One region of the Glaciihabitans sp. GrIS 2.15 genome, then DNA from elsewhere that is predicted to be linked to it. Evidence: predicted binding sites of a transcription regulator. Region 1 holds the regulator's gene; each other region holds the start of a gene.
The links. Region 1 encodes LexA, which represses DNA repair genes until DNA is damaged. Its sites were predicted from a motif close to TCGAACANNTGTTCGA; they were not measured.
Positions count from the first base shown of each region.

Region 2: RCH11_RS09030 (HNH endonuclease signature motif containing protein) is a predicted target of LexA. The motif match lies at 1,117-1,132, and genes of this name have one in related genera.
Region 3: RCH11_RS12875 (acetoacetate decarboxylase family protein) is a predicted target of LexA. The motif match lies at 965-980, and genes of this name have one in related genera.

Region 1 is NZ_JAXCHU010000002.1:301,936-304,200, forward strand. Features, by position in the region: gene RCH11_RS03800 (histidinol-phosphate transaminase) at 1-266, opposite strand, end outside; gene RCH11_RS03805 (LysM peptidoglycan-binding domain-containing protein) at 329-688, opposite strand; gene lexA (transcriptional repressor LexA) at 1,011-1,703, shown strand; gene RCH11_RS03815 (DUF4184 family protein) at 1,655-2,265, opposite strand, start outside.
Region 2 is NZ_JAXCHU010000005.1:129,058-131,322, forward strand. Features, by position in the region: gene RCH11_RS09020 (DNA polymerase III subunit gamma and tau) at 1-179, opposite strand, end outside; gene RCH11_RS09025 (NAD(P)H-binding protein) at 364-1,002, shown strand; gene RCH11_RS09030 (HNH endonuclease signature motif containing protein) at 1,151-2,265, shown strand, end outside.
Region 3 is NZ_JAXCHU010000008.1:157,424-159,688, reverse strand. Features, by position in the region: gene RCH11_RS12880 (APC family permease) at 1-832, opposite strand, end outside; gene RCH11_RS12875 (acetoacetate decarboxylase family protein) at 1,002-1,811, shown strand; gene RCH11_RS12870 (glutamine synthetase family protein) at 2,104-2,265, opposite strand, start outside.

The DNA.
Region 1 (2,265 bases):
GCGGCCCAGATGTTGTCACGCGTGAGGCCCGAACCCAGATAGCCAGCGAGACTCTCGCGCAGCTGCGTGAACTCTCTGTCGGGGTAGCGGTTGAGGCCAAGCACCACTGCGGCTAGTGCGGTCACGATGTCCGTGGCCACGGCCTCGGGGATCGGGTGAGTGTTCTCGTTCACGTTCAGGCGAATACGTACCTGCTCCTGCGGCGCGCCGTAGGGAGTGAGGCCACGAAGGTCGTCACGAATGGGCAGATCGTCGAGGGAAGCCACCTAACAATGTTAGATGCGCTAACTTGAGTGACCGTACAGAAGGGCGCGTAGGTGACCGTACTTCAGTGCCCGTACTTCAGTGGGATGGCCAGGGTCTGCCCCGGCTGCACGACCGCGCTGGACAACTGGTTGAGATGCACAATGTCGGAGACGACATCGCGAGGGTCGGCCGAAGGAGCGATCTGAGCCGCGAGCTGCCACAGGCTCTCACCCGCCTGCACCGTCACATGACCGAAGGCAACTGACTTCAAGGAGGCGGCGGAAACAGGGTCCATGGCGGCCGCACCGCCACCGTTTACGGCAAACCCGAGGGCAGCGATAACGAGGGGAAACGCCACGATCAGAGTCAGTAGTGCATAGCCGCGGCGGGTGATCCGAAGTCGGGGGGTGCCGATCGTGCCGTTCACAATTGCTGTACTCATTGCTATGCCTTCCTTACAGGGTTTTCGTATCCGACACTCGGCCGGGAGTGCCGGATACGAAGCTTTGTTCCGAACATACCTTCGAATTACCGGGAATTCAAGCTTCGTCTTCGACTTTTTCGCCGATTAGATCGCGACACACTCGAACAGGTGTTTGTTTCGGGCGCCAAAGGTGGATACAGTTTCGATTGTTTGGGGATTAGACAACCAGCAGCCACTGACACTGTGGAAACTGGCCCTGTCGAAGCAGGGCCGAGATAGTGGGAGAAGCATGAGCGAGATGGATTCCGAGATGGATTCAGTGCGGTCCGGCAGGGCGGAAATGCGCGGACCACGCGAAGCCGGTCCCCTGCAGGAGAAGCCGGGCACACGCCGTCGCAAGAGCCTGAGTGACAAGCAGCTCGCCATCCTCGATTTCATCCAGCGCGCCGTAGCGACCCGTGGCTATCCCCCGAGCATGCGCGAGATCGGGGACGCCGTCGGACTCTCCTCCCTCTCAAGCGTCACCCACCAACTCAACCAGCTCGAGCTCAGTGGCTATCTGCGTCGCGACCCCAACCGGCCGCGCGCCCTCGAGGTGCTCATCGACATCCAGCAGGAAGAGGGCGCAGTCGTCTCCGACAATCCGACGCCAATCGGTGATGCGGCGATGGTGCCGCTCGTGGGTCGCATCGCCGCCGGCATCCCGATCACGGCGGAGGAGATGGTTGATGAAGTTTTCCCGCTCCCCCGCCAACTCGTGGGCAAGGGTGAACTCTTCATGCTCAAAGTCGTCGGGGATTCGATGATCGACGCGGCGATCTGCGATGGAGACTGGATTGTCGTGCGTCAGCAGAAGAATGCCGAGAACGGCGATATCGTCGCAGCAATGCTCGATGAGGAAGCCACCGTCAAGGTGTTCCAGCAGCGGGACGGCCACACCTGGCTGCTTCCCCGCAATAGCGCCTTCGCGCCGATCCTTGGTGACTACGCCGAGCTGCTCGGCAAGGTCGTCGCGGTGCTGCGCTCCGTCTGAGGCAAGAGGTACCACCCGAGGCAGCCGAGTACAGCCAGAAGTCCGGCGCTCGCGATCGAAATCGTGGCTGTGTGGAAGAGCACTGTGCGATTGAAGGGGTCAGCGCCGCCGGTGACTCCGCCGATCCAGATCGCGAGTGCCACACCCACCTGCACGACACCAAGAATCACCCACACCGTAACCCTGGCTCGTGAATCGAGTCGACCCGAGTCGGTTCCAAACACCCGATGCTCGACCGGCGGCGTACGCCGCACCCACCCCCTAGCCCAGATCGCGGAAATCATGAGTCCGCCGATACTGCTCGCGTACTGGGCCCAGCGGTAGGCCGGGAACGGACCGAGTTGCGTGCGGAGGGCAGCAATCTGCAGAACCATCCAGCCATCCGGATGCGTGAAGGCGTCCCACACAAGATGCGTAGCGATTCCGACGAGCAGTGACACCAGCGTCACAGACACCAGACGGAGTGGTGGGCGCCAATCGGGGCGCCTCATGGGTAGCCGGAAGCGAGCGCGCACCCATTCCGGGGCGAAGTCGATAACGGGCGCTCGGAAGACGAGGGCCC
Region 2 (2,265 bases), on a different contig from region 1:
CACCGGGCGAGGATGCGGGCCGACGTGGTCTTGCCGCAGCCACGGGGGCCGCTGAAGAGATAGGCGTGATTGACGCGGTCGTTTCTCAGTGCCGTTCGCAGCGGATCGGTCACCTGCGACTGCCCGATCAATTCGGCAAAAGTCTCTGGCCGATAACGGCGATACAGGGCGGTGACCACCCGCCAAGACTACCGGCAGCCACCGACGCGGCCTTCGGGGTTCGCCGCGGGCTTCGGTGTTCGCCGCGGGCGAGAGGCCTTCCGCCGTCCGTGCATCAGCTGTGCACGGCGAGGTGTGGCACTGGTGCTTTCCGGGACCAGTGTGACGATTCGCCAGGCAGCCGCGCGGGCGTAGGTTGAATCCATGAGAATCGTTATTGCCGGAGGCCATGGAAAAATTGCTCAGCTGCTTGCCCGACAGCTGGCTGCGGCCGGTCACGAACCGATTGGGCTGATCCGCGATCCGAAGCATGCCGACGACCTGCTCGCCGCGGGTTCAACCCCGGTGGTGCTCGACCTCGAGCAGTCGACGGTGCAGGACGTTGCGGACGTGCTCGTCGGTGCCGACGCCGCCGTGTTCGCCGCGGGAGCCGGCGAGGGCAGCGGCAACGACCGCAAGTTATCCGTCGACCGGGACGGCGCCATCCTGCTTGCCGATGCCGCCCTCAAGGCCGGGGTTACCCGGTTCATCGTGATCTCGAGCGTGGGAGCGGATTCGTACGACGCGGCATCCGACGATCCGTTCCAGGTCTATCTGCGCGCGAAGGGCGAGGCGGATGCCGCGGTGCGCGAGCGGGACCTCGATTGGACGATCGTGCGCCCGGTGACCCTCACGGACGAGCCAGGGACGGGACGAATTTCGCTGGGAAGCCGTGGTGGCTCGATCCCGCGGGCTGATGTGGCGAGTGTTGTTGTGGAGTTGTTGGGCGGAGCGGGAGTGCGGAGCGTGTTTGAGGTGTCGGCCGGGGAACAGGAAGTGGCCGAGGTGTTGGCGGCGTTGTAGGTCGGTCCTTCTCTTCGCGCCTGTCGTCTCCTTCTTCGCGCGTCTCGTCCTGTCCTGTCCTGTCCTCCACAGGGCGTATCCGCGCGACCTATCCACAGATTTGGTGAGAGTTATTCAGATATAGCTTCGAATCTACGAAAATATGGTCATGTCCAATTTCGCAGATAGCTTCGACACAGCGGTTGATGCCGTCTTGTCTGCGGCGTGCGCGATGCCGACCGATCCGGCCGCCGTTGGAACTCTCGCCGACTACGAATTGCTACGTGAGCAGCGCAAACTCGGGGAGATTCGCCGTGCCATCGACGCGTGTGCGGCCCTGATCGCCGGGGAAGTCGGGCATCGCTCCCGACCGGACCTCGGATATGGCGGGCTCGCCCAGCGCGAGGGATTTCGCACACCGGAGGCACTGGTTCAGCACCAAACCCAGTCCACAAACCGCGAGGCGTCGACACTCGTGCAGGTGGGCGCCATCGTGCGCGAGGCAATGATCCCGGCGGCCGTGCTCGCCGCGGATGGAACGACCATTCGTGAGCCCTGGCTCGCGGATGTCGGGGCGGCCGTCAGCGCGGGCACACTCTCGATCGAGGCGGCACGCGCGATTCGCACCGGGCTCGGCGTTCCGACACCGGATGCCGCGGGACCCGGCATCTCTGCGGGTGACCTGTCTCGCGCGGCGACACTCCTGTTGCATGAAGCCACCTCGCTCAATGCCGACCAGCTCCACCGCCGGGCCCGAGAGCTGCGCGACGACCTCGACGAGGCCGGCATCGCGGATCGCGAGCGGGCCATCCATGAGCAGCGCTCGGTGCGACTTACAACGCAACCGAACGGGCTTCCCCGGATCACGATCGTGCCCGACATCGAGTCGGGAGCGTTCTGGAAAGATGTCGTCGACATACTCACCTCGCCACGACGGGGAGGTCCGCGATTCGTGAACGAATCGGACAAGATCTGGGCTGACTCAATCGCCACCGATGGTCGCAGCACTGAGCAGTATTTGCATGATTCCCTGACCGAACTTCTGAGACTGGCGGTCGGCGCCGGCACAGTTCAGACTCGGGCGATGGTCGGTTCACGCCAACCTTCGGTTCGCGTGCTGGTGACCGCGGACACACTCGATTCCCGCACTGGTCACGGACGGGTCGAGGGGTGCGACTTTCCGATCTCACTCGAGTCGGTCGAACGAATTGCCTGCGAATCGGGAATCCAGCTCATCACCTTCTCACCGGATGGGCGGCCACTAGATGTCGGGCGCGAGCAGCG
Region 3 (2,265 bases), on a different contig from region 1:
CGACGGTTTTCTCGACCACGTGGGAGGCGCCCATGCCGGTGACCATTGCGAAGGCAGTAAGTGCGAAGAGCACGGTAATCACGATCACCGAAAGGTAGGTGGCACGCGGCACGACCTTCTTGGGATCCCGCGATTCTTCACCGTAAATCGCGGTGGCCTCGAATCCGATGAAGGAGGCGAAGGCGAACGCGAAGGCGATGCCAGCCGATCCGGCGAGCCCGCCAGCGAGGATCGCGGCCGGGTTGAAGGATGCCAGGAAGTTGATGCCCTCCGGCCCGCCGCTCGCCAGGATGACCACCGACGTGACCACGAGCGCGGTGAGTTCGAGGAGCATGAGCACGCCGAGCACCCGTGCGCCCACGTCCACCCGCAGCAACGAGAGCACGGTCACCACCGCCCAAGAAACGAGAGACCACACCCACCACGGCAGGATTCCGACCTGGCCAGCCATGACCGCACCAAAGAAACCGAAGATCGCGAGCTGCACCGCCACGTAAGCGAGAATCGAGACAAACGCCGAGGCGATACCCACATGGCGGTCGAGACCGCGACCGATGTAAGCGAAGAACGCTCCGGCGTTGGTGACCCTCTGGCTCATAGCGGCGTACCCCACGCTGAACAGCAGCAGGGTGATGCCGACGACCAGATAGGCGCCAGGAGCGGCCGCCCCATTGCCGAGCACGATGGCCACGGGCACGGCGCCAGTCATTCCGACAAGCGGAGCAGCGGCCGCGACGACGAAGAACACGATTCCGACAGTGCCGAGGCGACCCTTATTGAGGGAGGTTTGGGCGTCGGTATCGGAGGCGGGGGTCTCTTGCGCAAGTGCCATTGCGATACTCCTCATTGAGTTAGGGCGGGAGTGCAGTTCAGGGAGGCGATTATCGTGCGTATCCGAACGAGTTAGCTAACAATGACGAACGGGAGCCCTGCCGTCAAGTGCTTTCGAGAAGTTCATTTGGATACAAACAAGCGATCGAACTGGACTACACTCTGGCGCTATGACTGCTCTCAACGGATTTCTGGCCCCGCTGACACCGACCGGCGCGAGCGCCCTCGTGCCGAAGCCGCCGTGGTACTACTCCGGCACGTTGCTCACGGTGGAGTACCTCACCGACCCGGCCAATGTGCGGGCTATTCTTCCGTCCGATATCGAACTCGCGCCCGACCGCCCGGGCGCCGTCGCCATCATCTGGGCAGATTGGCAATCTTGCAGCGAAGGCGGCCTGGAATTGCTCGATCCGGTTCGCGCGCAATATCTCGAGGCCTTCGTGGTGGTGCGTTGCTCGCACCGCGGAGTCACCTTTAGCCGCTGCGTCGCCATCTGGGTCACCAAGGATTTCGCCATCGGCCGCGGATGGTTCCAGGGCTACCCCAAGAAACTCGGCTCCGTGCACGTCACGCGGCTGTTCTCGCATGGCAAGGCGACGCCACGGCTCGAAGCCGGGGCTCAGATCGGCGCTTCGCTCGCGGCCTACGATCATCGGCTGGCATCCGCCGTCGTAACGCTGCGCGAACCTTCCGAACACAATGGTTTCGTTAACGGGCACCGGATGCTGCACAACCGTTTCATGCCATCGATCAGCCAGGGGGAGGGCCTGTCACTCGATCAGCTCGTGGCGATGGGCACCATCGACGCTGACCTCGGGCCGGCGTGGCGCGGAGATGCTGAGCTTTCGCTCGCCGACTCACCGTGGGACGAGCTGCACTCGATCCTGCCGGTCGAAGAGATCCTTGGCGGATATTATCGCGAACTCGGTGTCACCTTCACCGGCGGAGAGCTCGTGGAGGATCGCTCCCGCGCGGTGTGAGATCCGACACCGCCGTGGGGTGTTGTGGCGCTGTGCGACATGATGCGGTGTGGTGCTGTGCGTGTCGGCTGATCCTAGGAACTCGCGGCGGTGGTACCCGTGGCCCGCTTGCGCCGCTCCGCGAGGGAGGGTCTTTTGCGAGATCCGCACCTGATGGAGGGGGTTTTTCCGCTATTCGGCAGATTTCCCTCCTTCGCTGCTTATGCAGACGCCTGCAGCCGCAGAGGACTGCAGCTGCAGAGGCATGCACCTCCCTTACCGGGCGCAGGGCCTCCGACACCGACACCGCTCCTCAGTAGTCCTCGAGATACTCTTGCAACTCCCAGGGGGTCACATCGCGGGTGCCAGGGTCGTCGGTGGCGTGCTCGTAGCGCGCCACCTCATCCCGCTTCAACATGCTGAAGACGTCGACGATCGGAGCGCCGAGCGCCCCACGCAAAACGGTATCGGCGTC